3 regions of the Amycolatopsis sp. NPDC051371 genome follow, and region 2 is predicted to be linked to each of the others. Evidence: riboswitches for the same ligand, from Rfam matches in the RefSeq annotation. Region 2 holds a riboswitch; each other region holds the start of a gene.
The links. A riboswitch is a leader RNA that binds a small molecule or an ion and turns the genes downstream of it on or off. The one in region 2 is predicted to bind thiamine pyrophosphate.
Positions count from the first base shown of each region.

Region 1: linked by a shared signal. The riboswitch ahead of thiO (glycine oxidase ThiO) and the one ahead of thiC (phosphomethylpyrimidine synthase ThiC) in region 2 are both predicted to bind thiamine pyrophosphate.
Region 3: linked by a shared signal. The riboswitch ahead of AB0M59_RS08530 (thiamine ABC transporter substrate-binding protein) and the one ahead of thiC (phosphomethylpyrimidine synthase ThiC) in region 2 are both predicted to bind thiamine pyrophosphate.

Region 1 covers NZ_JBFBAG010000079.1:3,703-8,500, forward strand. Annotated here, with positions in the region: gene AB0M59_RS50875 (thiazole synthase) at 1-517, opposite strand, end outside; gene thiS (sulfur carrier protein ThiS) at 520-720, opposite strand; gene thiO (glycine oxidase ThiO) at 720-1,796, opposite strand; TPP riboswitch at 1,791-1,896, opposite strand; gene thiE (thiamine phosphate synthase) at 1,928-2,593, shown strand; gene AB0M59_RS50895 (hypothetical protein) at 2,654-3,376, opposite strand; gene AB0M59_RS50900 (threonine/serine dehydratase) at 3,523-4,473, shown strand; gene AB0M59_RS50905 (MFS transporter) at 4,569-4,798, opposite strand, start outside.
Region 2 covers NZ_JBFBAG010000083.1:394-5,191, reverse strand. Annotated here, with positions in the region: gene AB0M59_RS51575 (glycoside hydrolase family 15 protein) at 1-765, opposite strand, end outside; gene AB0M59_RS51570 (LysE family translocator) at 924-1,517, shown strand; gene AB0M59_RS51565 (trypsin-like peptidase domain-containing protein) at 1,598-2,509, shown strand; TPP riboswitch at 2,558-2,682, shown strand; gene thiC (phosphomethylpyrimidine synthase ThiC) at 2,676-4,322, shown strand; gene thiD (bifunctional hydroxymethylpyrimidine kinase/phosphomethylpyrimidine kinase) at 4,319-4,798, shown strand, end outside.
Region 3 covers NZ_JBFBAG010000005.1:37,066-41,863, forward strand. Annotated here, with positions in the region: gene AB0M59_RS08520 (hypothetical protein) at 1-346, shown strand, start outside; gene AB0M59_RS08525 (4a-hydroxytetrahydrobiopterin dehydratase) at 789-1,073, opposite strand; TPP riboswitch at 1,106-1,214, shown strand; gene AB0M59_RS08530 (thiamine ABC transporter substrate-binding protein) at 1,236-2,285, shown strand; gene AB0M59_RS08535 (iron ABC transporter permease) at 2,396-3,967, shown strand; gene AB0M59_RS08540 (ABC transporter ATP-binding protein) at 3,967-4,798, shown strand, end outside.

The DNA.
Region 1 (4,798 bases), on a different contig from region 2:
TCAGCTCGATGTTGTGCGGATTCCGGATGCCGAGGCCGGTGCCGATCGGCGCGCCCAGCGGCATCACGGCGGCGCAACCGGCCTCCTCCAGGCGCAGTGCGAGCACCGGGTCGTCGTTCGTGTAGGCGAACACGGTGAACCCGTCGGCGGCCAGCCGTTCGGCGGCGTCGAGGGTTTCGATCGGGTCCGGGAGCAGCGTCCGGTCGTCGGCGTGCACCTCGAGCTTGATCAGATCGGTACCGAGGGCCTCGCGCGCGAGCTGCGCGGTGAGGACGGCTTCGGCGGCCGTGCGGCAGCCCGCGGTGTTCGGCAGCAGCTCGATGCCGAGCCTGCTCAGCAGTTCCAGGACACCGGAGCCGCCTTCGGCGTCGGCGCGGCGCATGGCGACGGTGGTCAGCTCGGTGCCGGACGCGACCAGCGCACGTTCGAGCACGGCGAGGTTCGCCGCGCCGCCGGTGCCGATGATCAGCCGCGACTGGGCCTTGAAGGCGCCGATGACCAGCGGTTCTTCGTCCATTTTCAGCCTCCCTGGACCGCGGTGAGCACGTCGACGCCCGCGCCCTTGGGCACGGCCGTGGCAGGCCAGTCGCTCCGGCGGACGACGACGCCGTCGACCGCGACGGCGATGCCGGGCCGCTGCCAGCCGGATGCGTCGAGGACGTCGGCGACGGTCGCGCCGTCCGGGAACTCCGTCCACGTTCCGTTGAGCTTGATCTCCATCACACGTGCTCCTTCTGGTGCAGGCGGGCGGGCGAAGCCGCTTCGACGCCTTCGGGCGGCTTCTCGCTCTCGAGCCAGGCGACCACGGCGTCCGCGGTCACGGGGGCCATCAACAGGCCGTTGCGGTGGTGCCCGGTGGCGGCGAAGACGCCGTCGTCCAGTACGCCGATGTAGGGCAGCACGTCCCGGCTGCCGGCCCGCAGGCCCGCGGCGGTCTCGACGAGCTCGTACTCGGTGATCGCGGGGAAGACGCGCTCGGCGCCCTCGATCAGCTCGCGGACGCCGCGCGCGGTGACGGCCCGGTCGAAGCCCGCTTCGTACTGCGTCGCGCCGAGAACGAGCTCCTGGTCGCCGCGCGGGACGAGGTAGATCGGCCGGCCCTCGACGACGGCGCGCACGGTGCGTGTCGGCGGTGGCAGGCAGCCGCGGCGGGGCTTGAGCCGGAGGATCTCGCCCTTGAGCGGGCGGACGGCGTCGGCGAGCTGCGGGTGCAGCCGGCCGGTCCAGGCGCCGGCGGCGAGCACGACGGCGTCGGCGTCCGGGATGCGTTCGACGCGCTCGCGGACGAACCGGACGTCTCGTTTCTGGCAGGCCGAGTAGAGGGCGTGGAGCAGTTTCCGGTTGTCCACAGCGAGGTCGCCGGGCACGTGGAGTCCACTTCGGACGGACCCGACACCGGGTTCGAGCCGCTTGGTCTCCCGGCCGGTGAGGCGTTCGGCCGCGCGGCCGATCGAGTGCAGGTGACCGGCGAGGATGTCGAGGTGACTGGCGTCGGCGCGGTCGAAGGCGACGACGAGCGTCCCGTGCCCGGCCAGGCCGGGGTCGACGCCCTCTTGGGTGAGGTCGCTGGCGAAGCCGGGCCAGCGTCTTAAAGAAGCTTCGCCGAGGGTGAGGACGTCCTCCTCGCCCGGCCACGCCTCGGTGACCGGGGCGAGCATGCCGCCGGCCAGCCAGGACGCGCCGCCGCGGGCGGGTTCGGGGTCGTAGAGGGTGACGGCGTGGCCGGCTTGGGCGGCACGCCAGGCCACGGACAGGCCGATCACGCCGCCGCCGACGACGGCCAGGGTGTTCGTCATGGGAATCACGCTCCCTGCGCCGGCATGACCCGGATCAGGTTCCACGGTCGGAGCGGCAGCTCCCTCTCAGCCCGTGCTTCGGGCTCCCGTGCGGACTCGTCCACCCTAGCTCGCGGGGTACGGTCGCCGCTATGCCCGCCCTCTCCGGTGACAAGATCCGCGCCCGCCTCGACGCCGCGCGCCTGTACCTGTGCACGGACGCCCGCACGGCCCGCGGCGACCTGGCCGCGTTCGCCGACGCGGCCTTGGCCGGCGGCGTCGACATCATCCAGCTGCGCGACAAGACGGGTGGCTCTTCGCTGGAGGCCGGCGCCGAGATCGCGGCGCTGGAGGTGCTGGCCGAGGCGTGCGAGCGGCACGGGGCGCTGCTGTCGGTGAACGACCGCGCGGACGTGGCGCTGGCGGTCGGCGCGGACGTGCTCCACCTGGGCCAGGACGACATCCCGGTCCCGCTGGCCCGCCGCATCCTGGGCGACGAGGTGGTCATCGGACGCTCGACGCACTCCGTTTCGCAGGCTTCGGCCGCCGCTTCGGAGCCGGGCGTGGACTACTTCTGCACAGGCCCGTGCTGGCCGACGCCGACGAAGCCGGGCCGGACGGCGCCCGGGCTGGACCTGGTGCGTTCCGTCTCCGCCTCGGCCGTCTCGCGGCCTTGGTTCGCGATCGGCGGGATCGACGGTTCGCGGCTCCCGGAGGTGCTTTCGGCGGGCGCGTCCCGGATCGTGGTGGTCCGGGCGATCACCGAGGCCGAGGACCCCGAGGCCGCGGCGCGGGAGCTGCGGGCCCGCCTCCCCTGACCGAAGTTCGTGAAGGCCACCTTGAGGAACTTCAAGTTCCTCAAGGTGGCCTTCACGGCTTTACGGGGTCGGGGTGGTGGCCGCGCCCTGGCTGGTTGCCGGGGCCGAGGTCGTCGGCTGCTGGGCCGTCGTGCTCGGCGTCGGGGTCGTCGTCGGCGCCTCGCTCGATGTCGTCGGCGGGGTGGTCGTCTCCGTGGTCGTCGACGGGGTGTTCGTCGGCGAGTCCTGGGTGTCGTTCGTGGTGGTCGAAGGCGTCGTCGACGGCGTGGGGTCCGCGTGACCGCCGTTGCCGAAGATCTTGCCGATGCTCGAGCCCGTGCCGCCGCCGATCTGGGTGCCCGTCGCCGACTCGAAGCCGACTATCGCCAGGATCGCCACCGCGAACGCCGCCACGCTCGTGCCGATGATCAACGGCCAGCGCAGCTTCCGCAGCCGGGAAGGCTCTTCCTCGGGAGGAGACTCCGGCCGGGGCAGCTGGACCGTCGGCTGCTCGGCCAGCGCCACCTCGGAACCGGTTCCACGCCGCCGGATTCCCGACGCCGCCAGCTCCCGGGCCTTCAACGCCGCCGCGCGCGTGCGCTGCAGCGAGCGCAGGTACACCTCGCCGCCGACCGTCGTGATCACGCTCGCCACGCCCGCGCCGACGACCGTGCCCGCCACGCCGAGCGTCGAGCCCAGCAGCGCCGCCGTCACCGCCGCGAGCGCCGCCGCCATCACCTGCGCGATGCGCAGACCTGACTTTTCTTCCTTCGCTTCGGAAGTCGCTGCGTTCTCCTTGCTCATGATCCCGATCCGGTAGTAAGTCTTCTCCCCTGTCCAACGTCTAAGGCGCGCGAGGAACTCCCCGCGTTGCCGGAGCGTGAGGAGCGCCACTCCGTCTGTCCACAATAGACACTCCAGGCCGAACACTTTCTTGACATACTCGGCACATGGAACTGGTGACGATCTCTGACATCGAGGCCGCGGCGAAGCGCGTCCGGGGTGTCGCCGTGCGCACGCCCCTGTTGCTCCAGACGTGGGATCCCCGCGGAACCCTGTGGCTCAAACCCGAAAGCCTGCAACCGGTCGGCGCGTTCAAGGTGCGCGGCGCGTTCAACGCGATCGGCACCCTCGACGAAGAAAGCCGCTCCCGCGGTGTCATCGCCTACTCGAGCGGCAACCACGCGCAGGCAGTCGCCTACGCCGCGCAGCAGTACGGCGTGCCCGCGGTGATCGTCGTGCCGGACGTCGCGCCGCGCATCAAGGTCGAGGCCACCCGCGCGTACGGCGCCGAGGTGATCGAAGTGCCGATCGGCGAGCACGAGGGGAAAGCGCACGAACTGGCCGCCGAACGCGGGCTGACCCTCGTCCCGCCCTACGACGACGCGGCCATCATCGCCGGGCAGGGCACGGCGGGCCTCGAGATCGCCGAGGACCTCCCCGACGTCGAGGTCGTGCTGGTGCCGGTCAGCGGCGGCGGGCTGGCCTCCGGCGTCGGTACCGCGATCAAGGCGCGCTGCCCGCGGGCGAAGGTCATCGGCGTCGAGCCGGCGCTGGCGGGAGACACGACGGAGGGGCTGCGCTTGGGCCGCCAGGTCGACTGGCCGCAGGCCGACCGCGCCCGCACGATCGCCGACGGCCTGCGCGCGCAGCCGTCCGAGCTGACCTTCGCGCACCTGCGGGAGGTCGTCGACGCCATGGTCACGGTCACCGAGGACGAGATCCGCGAGGCCATGCGCACGCTCGCCAGGAAGGCCCGGCTGGTCGCCGAGCCCAGCGGCGCGGTGGCGACGGCGGCGTACCTGTTCCACGCGGGCGAGCTGCCGGCCGGGCGCACGGTCGCCATCGTTTCAGGCGGCAACGCCGACCCGGCGCTGTTCGCCGAGATCCTCGCGAAGTAGCCAGGTCCCAAGCGCCCCAATGTGGCCTTGGTTGCGTTGAACGCACCCAAGGCGGCCTTCGGTGCGTTCAACGCACCGAAGGCCACATTGGGGCGCTAGGAGCCGGCCACCGGGGAACCGCCGCGGATGTGCGTCGGCGGGCCTTCGACGCCGCAGTGGTAGCACTCGCCCAGGTGCGGGCACTCGTCCGGAGCCGAAGCCGGAGCCGAGCCCGCGTCCGAGGACGGCGGCGCGAGGACGCCGTTGTGGATGCCCAGCGCGATCAGCCCGCCGGCGATCGCCAGCGCGGCGCAGATGACCAGCGCCATCCGCCAGCCCGCGGTGA
Region 2 (4,798 bases):
CTTCGCGCCCATGCCGAGGGCGAGGGTGACGTGCCGGTTCCGGACGCCGTCGGCGCTCGTCTGCCCGGTCAGCAGGACGTTGCCCTTCGCGGCGGTGTCGTAGGAGTTCAGCTTGAAGGTCTTCGTGAGCTGCGTGTTCCCGTCGGACGCGCCCGCGTAGCCGACGCTCGTCTTCGTGAACGCGGGCTTCGCGGTCAACGCGGCGGCGTTGGTCGCGTCCTGCGCGGTGACGGCGTCACCCTTGCGCGCGGCCGAGTCGTCGGAGCCGTCGTTGGTGAGGTCCGGGTCGGCGACCGCGTAGAGCTGGTACGGGCGCCCGGTGAGCGACTGGAAGTCGACGTCCACCAGCACCGTCGTGGCGGCCGGGTCGGTGACGTAGGTCTTGCGCAGGCGCCAGCGGTGCTGGTCGTCGGTGATGGTCTGCTCGTAAACCAAACTGTCGTCGTCGGTCCGCCGGACCTGCTGGGACTTCGCCGAGTAGTCGGTGACGGCGAAGCTGCGGCCGTCCGTGACGACGAAGTTCATCGACCGGACGCTCGGCGTCGACAGGTCCGGGTAGTAGACCTCGGACATCTGGCCGCCCTGGAGGGTGAACCAGACGTTGCTGGAGCGGTCGTGAGCCGTGCCGAAGCCGGTCTTGTTCGCGGGCAGCCAGCTGGGATGGGCGCCCGGGGCGCCGGGAGCCTCTCCCCGGGCCGCCGCGATCCCCGGGATCAGGCCGGTGACCAGCAGCCCGGCGAGGGCGCCGAACATGAGTTTGCGCATATCAACCCCACAGAAAGTCGCTTCTGCACCGTTACAGAAGCGCCTGGAAGTGTCTCGCCGATTCTTCACCGGCGCATGGTCCGATCCGGTGAACCACCGACCGTCACTGGTCCGGTAATCCGCTTGCCCACCGTGTCCGGCGCCGCGACGATCGGGTGATGCCGAACCTGCTCGCGTTCCTCCCCGCCGCGTTCCTCATCGCGATGGTCCCCGGGCCCGCGACGGTCATGCTGATCAAGCAGGCGGCCCGCGGCTCGAAGCGCAACGCCTTCGCGACGATCGCCGGCATCGAGTTCGGCGTCGCGTTCTGGGGGCTCGCCGCGGTGTTCGGCCTGACCGCGTTGCTCGCCGCTTCCCAGACGGCGTACGACATCCTGCGCTTCGCGGGCGCGATCTTCCTGGTCTACCTGGGGATCAAGGCGCTGTTCTTCCGCGGTTCGGGTGCGGAGAAGGAGATCCGGCCCGGCGCGGGCTTCCGGTCCGGGCTCCTCACGAACATCGGCAACCCCAAGGCGGGCGTGTTCGCGCTGTCGTTCCTGCCGCAGTTCGTCCCGGCCCACGCGGGCGCCGGCGCGCTGCTGGTCTGCGTCGCGGCCTGGATCGTCGCCGACCTCGTCTGGTACTCGACGCTCGCCCTGCTCGTCACGCGGCTCGGGCAGTGGCTGCGTCGCGAGAACGTCAAGCGGTGGCTCGAGCGCACCTCGGGCGGGCTGCTGATCGGCTTCGGCGTCACCGTCGCCCTCGAGGGCTGAGTTCACCACCAGCGAACGGACTTCCGCGGCCTTCGAGCGCACACTTGTAGTACCTGCAACGGTGTAATCGAGGTGCTCCCATGGACGAGGCGATGGACGCCTACTCGCGCGCCGTCAGCACGGTCGCGAAGACCGTCACCCCGCACGTCGCCGGGGTTCAGCTCGCGCGCGGCAGCGGCTCGGCGGTCGTCTTCGCCGACGACGGCCACCTGCTCACCAACGCCCACGTCGTCACCGACCACCGGCGCGGCGTCGCGACCTTCGCGGACGGCAGCGAGGTGCCCTTCGACGTCGTCGGCGCCGATCCGCTGTCCGATCTCGCCGTGCTGCGGGCGCGCGGCGAGACGCCGTCGGCCGCTCGGCTGGGCGACGCCGACGAGCTCGTCGTCGGGCAGCTCGTCGTGGCCATCGGGAGCCCGCTCGGCTTCTCCGGCACCGTCACCGCGGGCGTCGTCAGCGCGCTCGGCCGGGCGCTCCCGGTGCGGCAGGGGCGCACCGCCCGGGTGATCGAGGACGTCATCCAGACCGACGCGGCGCTCAACCCGGGCAACTCGGGCGGCGCGCTCGCCGACTCCGCCGGCCGGGTGGTCGGCATCAACACCGCGGTCGCCGGCGTCGGGCTCGGGCTCGCGGTGCCGATCAACGCGACGACGCGGCGGATCATCGACACGCTCGTCGTCGAGGGCCGGGTGCGGCGCGCGTACCTCGGCGTCGTCGGCGTGCCCGCACCGCTGCCGGACGACGTCGCCGAGCGCACCGGGCAGAGCGCCGGCCTGCGGGTGCGCGAGGTGGTCGCGGGCGGGCCCGCCGACCGCGCCGGGCTGCGCGCCGGCGACCTCGTGCTGACCGTCGGGCGCACCCGCGTCTCCGACGCCCAAGGCATCCAGCGCCAGCTGTTCGCGGAAGTGATCGGCACCGCACTGCCGATCACCGTGCTGCGCAACGGAGCCATGGTCGACGTCTACGCGACACCGGCCGAACTCGTCGGGTGAGGTGACCTGACTTGAGTATCGCGCGCCGGCGTGGCATGGTCGGTGGCACAACACCAACGCGGGAGCTCGCGCCATGGCGGGCTGAGAGGGCGACTCGGGATCTTTCCCAGGTGTCACCGACCGCATGAACCTGACCGGGTAATGCCGGCGTAGGGAGTGAAAGTCGTTGACGACGCTCGACTCTGCTGTCCAAAAGAAGGACGTCTCCGTAACGACCGGGCCGATCACCGGCTCGCACAAGGTCTACCACCGGACCGAATCCGGATTGCGTGTTCCCGCGCGCCGGATCGACCTTTCCAACGGCGAACACTTCGACGTCTACGACACTTCGGGCCCGTACACCGACCCGGAAGCCGAGATCGACGTCCACAGTGGACTGCATCGGCTGCGCACGGGTTGGGCCGACGGGCGTGAGCACAACACCCAGCTCGGGTGGGCCAAGCAGGGCGTCATCACGCGGGAAATGGAGTACATCGCCGCCCGCGAACGGGTTTCGCCGGAGTTCGTGCGCGCGGAGGTCGCCAGTGGCCGCGCGGTGATCCCGGCCAACCGCCGCCACCCCGAGTCCGAGCCGATGATCATCGGCAAGAACTTCCTGGTGAAGATCAACGCCAACATGGGCAACTCGGCCGTCTGGTCATCGGTCGAGGAAGAGGTCGACAAGATGGTGTGGGCGACCCGCTGGGGCGCCGACACGATCATGGACCTCTCCACCGGCAAGCGGATCCACGAGACGCGCGAGTGGATCATCCGCAACTCGCCGGTCCCGGTCGGCACCGTACCGATCTACCAGGCATTGGAAAAGGTCGACGGGGAACCGGAAAAGCTGTCGTGGGAGATCTACCGCGACACGATCATCGAGCAGTGCGAGCAAGGGGTCGACTACGTCACCGTGCACGCCGGCGTGCTGCTGCGCTACATCCCGCTGACCGCGCGACGCGTCACGGGAATCGTCAGTCGCGGTGGGTCGATCATGGCCGCGTGGTGCCTCGCGCACCACCAGGAGTCCTTCCTGTACACGCATTTCGAGGAACTCTGCGAGATCCTGCGGCAGTACGACGTCACGTTCTCCCTCGGTGACGGCCTGCGCCCCGGCTCGATCGCCGACGCCAACGACCGCGCCCAGTTCGCCGAGCTGGAAACCCTCGGCGAGCTGACGCACATCGCGCGCTCGCACGACGTCCAGGTGATGATCGAAGGCCCCGGCCACGTGCCGATGCACAAGATCAAGGAGAACGTGGAGCTGGAGGAAAAGCTCTGCGGCGAGGCGCCGTTCTACACCCTCGGTCCACTCGCGACGGACATCGCGCCGGGCTACGACCACATCACGTCGGCCATCGGCGCGGCGCAGATCGGCTGGTACGGCACGGCGATGCTCTGTTACGTGACGCCGAAGGAGCACCTCGGCCTGCCGAACCGCGACGACGTCAAGACCGGCGTGATCACGTACAAGATCGCCGCGCACGCCGCGGACCTCGCCAAGGGGCACCCGTACGCGCAGGAGTGGGACGACGAGCTGTCGAAGGCACGCTTCGAGTTCCGCTGGAACGACCAGTTCAACCTGTCGCTCGACCCGGACACCGCGCGGTCGTTCCACGACGAGACGCTGCCCGTGGAAGCCGCCAAGACCGCGCACTTCTGCTCGATGTGCGGGCCGAAATTCTGCTCGATGCGGATCACGCAGGACGTCCGCAAGTACGCCGAGGAGCACGGTTTGTCCACTGTGGAGGCCATCGAGGCCGGCATGGCGGAGAAGTCTGCCGAGTTCTCGGACTCGGGGAACAAGGTCTACCTGCCCGTGGTGCAGCCGTGATTCCACGGACCGCCCTCACCATCGCCGGCTCCGACTCCGGCGGCGGTGCGGGCATCCAGGCGGACCTGCGCACGTTCTTCGCGAACGGCGTCCACGGGCTCGTCGCGCTGACGGCCGTCACGGTGCAGAACTCGTTGGGCGTGCAGGGTTTCACGGAGATCCCGGCGGACGTCGTCACCGCGCAGATCAAGGCGGTGGCGTCCGACATGGGCGTGCACGCGGCCAAGACCGGGATGCTGGCGACGGCCGAGATCATCCGCGCGGTGGCCAAGACGCTGGCCGAGCTGGGCCTGGACTTCCCGCTGGTGGTCGACCCGGTGGCGGCGTCGATGACCGGCCACGCGCTGCTGCGGGAGGACGCCCTGGAGGCGATCCGCACGGAGCTGTTCCCCCGCGCGACGCTCATCACGCCGAACCTGGACGAAGTCGGCCTGCTGACGGGGATTTCGGTTTCCGACGCTGCTTCCCAACGCGCG
Region 3 (4,798 bases), on a different contig from region 2:
CGCTTCGGCGCGGCAGCTGCAGGACACGGACCCGGAAGGCGCCTACACGCTGGCCTACGACAGCGCACGCCGGGCGTTGGCGGCCGTCTTGCAGAACCAGGGCCTGCGGGTGACGAGCCGAGGTGGCCACGTGACCGTCTACGAGGCGGTCCTCGCTCAGCTGGATCCGCCGCTGGGGCCGATTTTGCGGCCCTTCAACCGGATGCGGGCCCGTCGCAACGAAGTCGCCTACCGATCCACGGAGGCTCCTCCGGTGACTGCCGAGGACGTGGCGGCCGATGTGCCGAAGGTGCTGGCGCTCATCGAAGTGGCCGAAAAGGCCATTCCGAACATGCCGCGCTACTGATCGCCGGGGAAGTCCGGCCGGCTTGACCCGAAAGCCAGGCAGCCGGCGGCCTCCCGCGGATCAGCCGAGCAGGCCCATGAGGGCGATCGTGATCAGCACCACGGCGGTGGCGAGGGCGTTGATCCAGGCGCGCTGGGCGGGGGTGAGGGCGGCGGTGCTGTTCATGGCGTGTCCTAGGGCCGAAAACCGATGCTTCCGCCCTGCTCAGCGCGCTGATCATGCCCTTTGTTAGCTGCTGTGATCGAACTCACCACCGGCGCTCAGCCGTCCGAGTGACGACGGCCCCGGATCGTGAACCAGAGCACACCGCCGGCCGCTGCCACCATCGTCGCGAATGCCGCTGTGCCGACCACGATCGCCTGCGTCATAACCGTCTCTCCCAGCAAAGTCGTTTACCGAGAGACGTCGGAACCAGGAAAAAGTGCACTCAGCGTAACCGGGATCACAGAGCGCTGATCACCGAGTCGATCTGCGAAGCCAGTGAAAAGTCCTTCGCCGTCAACCCGCCCGCCGAGTGCGTGCTGAGGCGGAACGTCAGCGTGCGCCAGCGGATGTCGATGTCCGGGTGGTGGTCGGCGGCTTCGGCCAGTACCGCGACGCGGTCCACCACCTCGATCGCCTGCGGGAAGCTCGCCAGCTCCACCTCGCGGGAGATCACCGTCCCGGACCGGGTCCAGCCCGGCGTGAGCCTTTCGTCCGCCGCGGAGTCGCTCAAGATTTCCGTCATGTCTCCATCGTCCTGCGTCCTGGACTACGCTGCACGGTTGCCACGGGAGTCCGGTCGAGCCGGGCTGAGAGGCGGGGTCACCCGCGACCGTTCGCACCTGACCGGATCATGCCGGCGAAGGGAGGGCTTTCCCTCCTCGTCCGGTGAAGTGCAGGAGGGTAGATGAAAAGCAGGGCTGTGCGCGCCGCGACGGCCATCGCCGCCGTCAGCGTCGTCGCCGCTGGGTGCTCGCTGTCGGACGGTGACGGTGGCACGCAGCAGACGCCCACCGTCACCCTCGTGACGCACGACTCCTTCCTCGCGCCGCAGGAGGTGCTCGACGCGTTCCAGAAGCAGTCGGGCATCAAGGTTTCCGTGCTCAAGCAGGGCGACGCCGGTTCGCTGACCAACAAGCTCGTGCTGACGAAGGCGAACCCGATCGGCGACGTCGCGTACGGCGTCGACTCGACCTTCGCTTCGCGCGCGCTCAAAGAAGGCGTCTTCGAGCCCTACACCAGCCCGGAGGCGGATCGCGGGCCGCAGCGTTACGCCGTCGACCCCGAGCACCGGCTGTCCGCGGTCGACGTCGGCGACGTCTGCGTGAACGTCGACACGAACTACTTCACGTCGAAGGGCATCCCCGCGCCGGCTTCGTACGACGACCTCGCCGACCCCAAGTACAAGGACCTGCTGGTCGCCGAGGACCCGGCGACCGCGTCGCCCGGACTCGCGTTCCTCCTCGGCACCATCGCGAAGTACGGCGAGGCCGGCTGGAAGGACTACTGGACGAAGCTGAAGGCCAACGGGCTCAAGGTGGTCAGCGGCTGGGAAGAGGCCTACACCAAGGACTTCTCCGGCTCGTCCGGCAAGGGGCCGCGGCCGATCGTCGTCTCGTACGCCTCGTCGCCGGCCGCCGAGGTCGGCGACGACGGCAAGCCGCGCACCAAGGCGCTGCTCGACACCTGCTACCGGCAGGTCGAGTACGCGGGCGTGCTGGCCGGCGGCAAGCAGACCGAGAGCGCGCGCAAGGTCGTCGACTTCCTGCTCTCCCAGCAGTTCCAGGCGACCGTCGCGGCGAACATGTACGTCTACCCGGCGCGCCAGGGCGTCGACCTGCCGGCCGGCTGGGCGCAGGTCGCGCCGCTGCCGCAGAAGCCGCAGGCGCTGACGGCGGACCAGGTCCAGGCCGGACGCGAGAAGTGGATCGGCGAATGGCGCACGCTCGTGCAGTGACATCCGGGCCTCCGCCCCGGGCCGGGGGCTCCGCCACCCGGAGCCCCCGAAGAGCAGCAGTCGTAAGCCCGCCGCGGACCGCCCGAGGGCTGGGACTGGCGCTGCTGGGGCTGGCCCCCATCGGCTTCCTGGTGGTGTTCTTCGCGTGGCCGGTGCTGGCGATCATCGGCCGCGGGTTCGCCGCGGGCGGGCTCGACGTCGTCCTCGGCGACGCGCGGACCTGGCAGCTGGCCGGGTTCACCGTGGGTAGCGCGGCCGCGTCGACGCTGGTGGCGGTGCTCGCCGGGCTGCCGGTGGCGTTCCTGCTGGCCCGCGTGAAGCTGCCCGGCGTCGGCCTCGCGCGGACGCTGGTGCTGGTGCCGTTCGTGCTGCCGACCGTCGTCGTCGGCCTCGCGTTCCGGGCGCTCTGGCCGGACGGCGGGGTGCTGCCGATCGTGCTGGCCAACGCGTTCTTCAACGTCGCCGTCGTCGCGCGGACCGTCGCCGGGCTCTGGGCGCGGCTGGACTCGCGGACGACCGACGCCGCCCGCGCGCTGGGCGCGTCGCCGTGGCGGGCGTTCCGCTCGGTGACGCTGCCCGCGCTGGCGCCCGCGATCGCGTCCGCCGCGGCTGTCGTGTTCCTGTTCTGCGCCACCAGCTTCGGGGTCGTCCTCATCCTCGGCGGTGCGAAGTACCGGACGCTGGAGACCGAGATCTACCTGCGGACCGTTGACCTCCTCGACCTCTCGGGTGCGGCGGCGCTTTCGCTGATCCAGTTCGCCGCCGTGGTCGCCGCGCTGGTCCTCGGCGGGCTCGCGCGACGGCGGAAGGACGGTGCCAGGATCGGCTCCGGCGGTGCGCGGCGTCCCCGCGGCGGCGAGTGGTCGGTGGTCGGCGCCGCGGGTGTGGTGCTGGCCTTGGTTTTGACGCCGATCGTCGCGCTGCTCGCCGAGTCGGTGTCCGGTTCGGACGGCTGGAGTTTCGCCGGTTATCGAGCGTTAACAAGCACCGGCGAAAAGGGGGCGCTGCAGGTGTCCGGCTGGGACGCCGCCGTGAACTCGCTGAAGGTCGCCGTCGACGCGACGCTGCTCGCGCTGGTCGTCGGCGTGCTCGCGTCCGTCGTGCTGGTCGCGCTGCGCCGGTCGCCGGCCAGGCCCGCGCGCGGGCTCGGCGAGGCCATGGACGCCGTGCTGATGCTGCCGCTCGGGGTGTCCGCGGTGACCGTCGGGTTCGGCTACCTCGTGACGCTCGACGCGCTGCCCGGCGACCTCCGGACGTCGCCGTACCTGGTACCACTGGCGCAGGCGCTGGTGATCATCCCGCTGATCGTGCGGATGTTGCTGCCGGTGCTGCGCTCGGTCGACGTCCGATTGCGGCAGGCCGCGTCGACGCTCGGGGCGAGCCCGCTGCGGGTGTGGCGGGAGATCGACCTGCCGCTGACGCTGCGGCCGCTGGTCGCGGCCGCCGGCTTCGGGTTCGTCGTCGCGCTCGGTGAGTTCGGCGCGACGAGCTTCCTCGCCCGGCCGACGGCGCCGACGCTGCCGGTCGCGATCGCCTCGCTGATGGGACGTCCGGGGGAGCTGAACAACCAGATGGCGTACGCCGCGTGCGCGCTGCTGATGCTCGTGACGGTGCTGGCGGTCGCGCTGATCGACCGGCTGGGACACGACCGGCTGGGACGCGGCCGGGTGGGAGAGTTCTGATGGCGCTGTCGGTGCGGGACCTGACCGTCCACTACGGATCGTTCGCGGCGGTCCGCGACGTCCGCCTGGACATCGCCGACGGCGAGGTGCTGGCGCTGCTCGGCCCGTCGGGGTCGGGGAAGTCGACGCTGCTGCGCGCGATCACCGGCCTCGAGCCGTCGGCGCGCGGCTCGGTGAGCTGGGACGGCGACGACCTCGGCGCGGTGCCGGTGCACCGGCGCGGGTTCGGGCTGGTGTTCCAGGACGGTCAGCTGTTCGGCCACCGCGACGTCGCCGCGAACATCGCGTTCGGCCTGCGGATGCACGGCGTGCCGCGCTCGGCGTGGGCCCCGCGCGTCGCCGAGCTGCTCGAGCTGGTGGGCCTCTCCGGCTTCGAACGACGGCGGGTGACGGAATTGTCCGGCGGGCAGGCCCAGCGGGTGGCCCTGGCTCGTGCTTTGGCGCCGAAGCCGCGGCTGTTGCTGCTCGACGAGCCACTGTCCGGGTTGGACGCCGGGTTGCGCGAACAGCTGGCCATCGACCTGGCGGACCTGTTGCGCCGCAGCAAGATCACGGCGTTGCTGGTGACGCACGACCAGGAGGAGGCGTTCACGCTGGCCGATCGGGTCGCGGTGCTCGACGCCGGTGAAGTCCGGCAGGAGGGCGCGGTCCGGCGCGTGTGGCGCAACCCGGCGGACGACGACGTGGCCCGGTTCCTCGGCGTGACCACGTTCGTGGACGGGGTCGTGGCCGGTGGGGTGGTGCACACGGCGCTGGGTGACGTCGCTTTGCCGGACGTCGACGACGGATCGGTGCGGCTCGGGTTGCGGCCGCACGCGCTGCGGGTGGCCT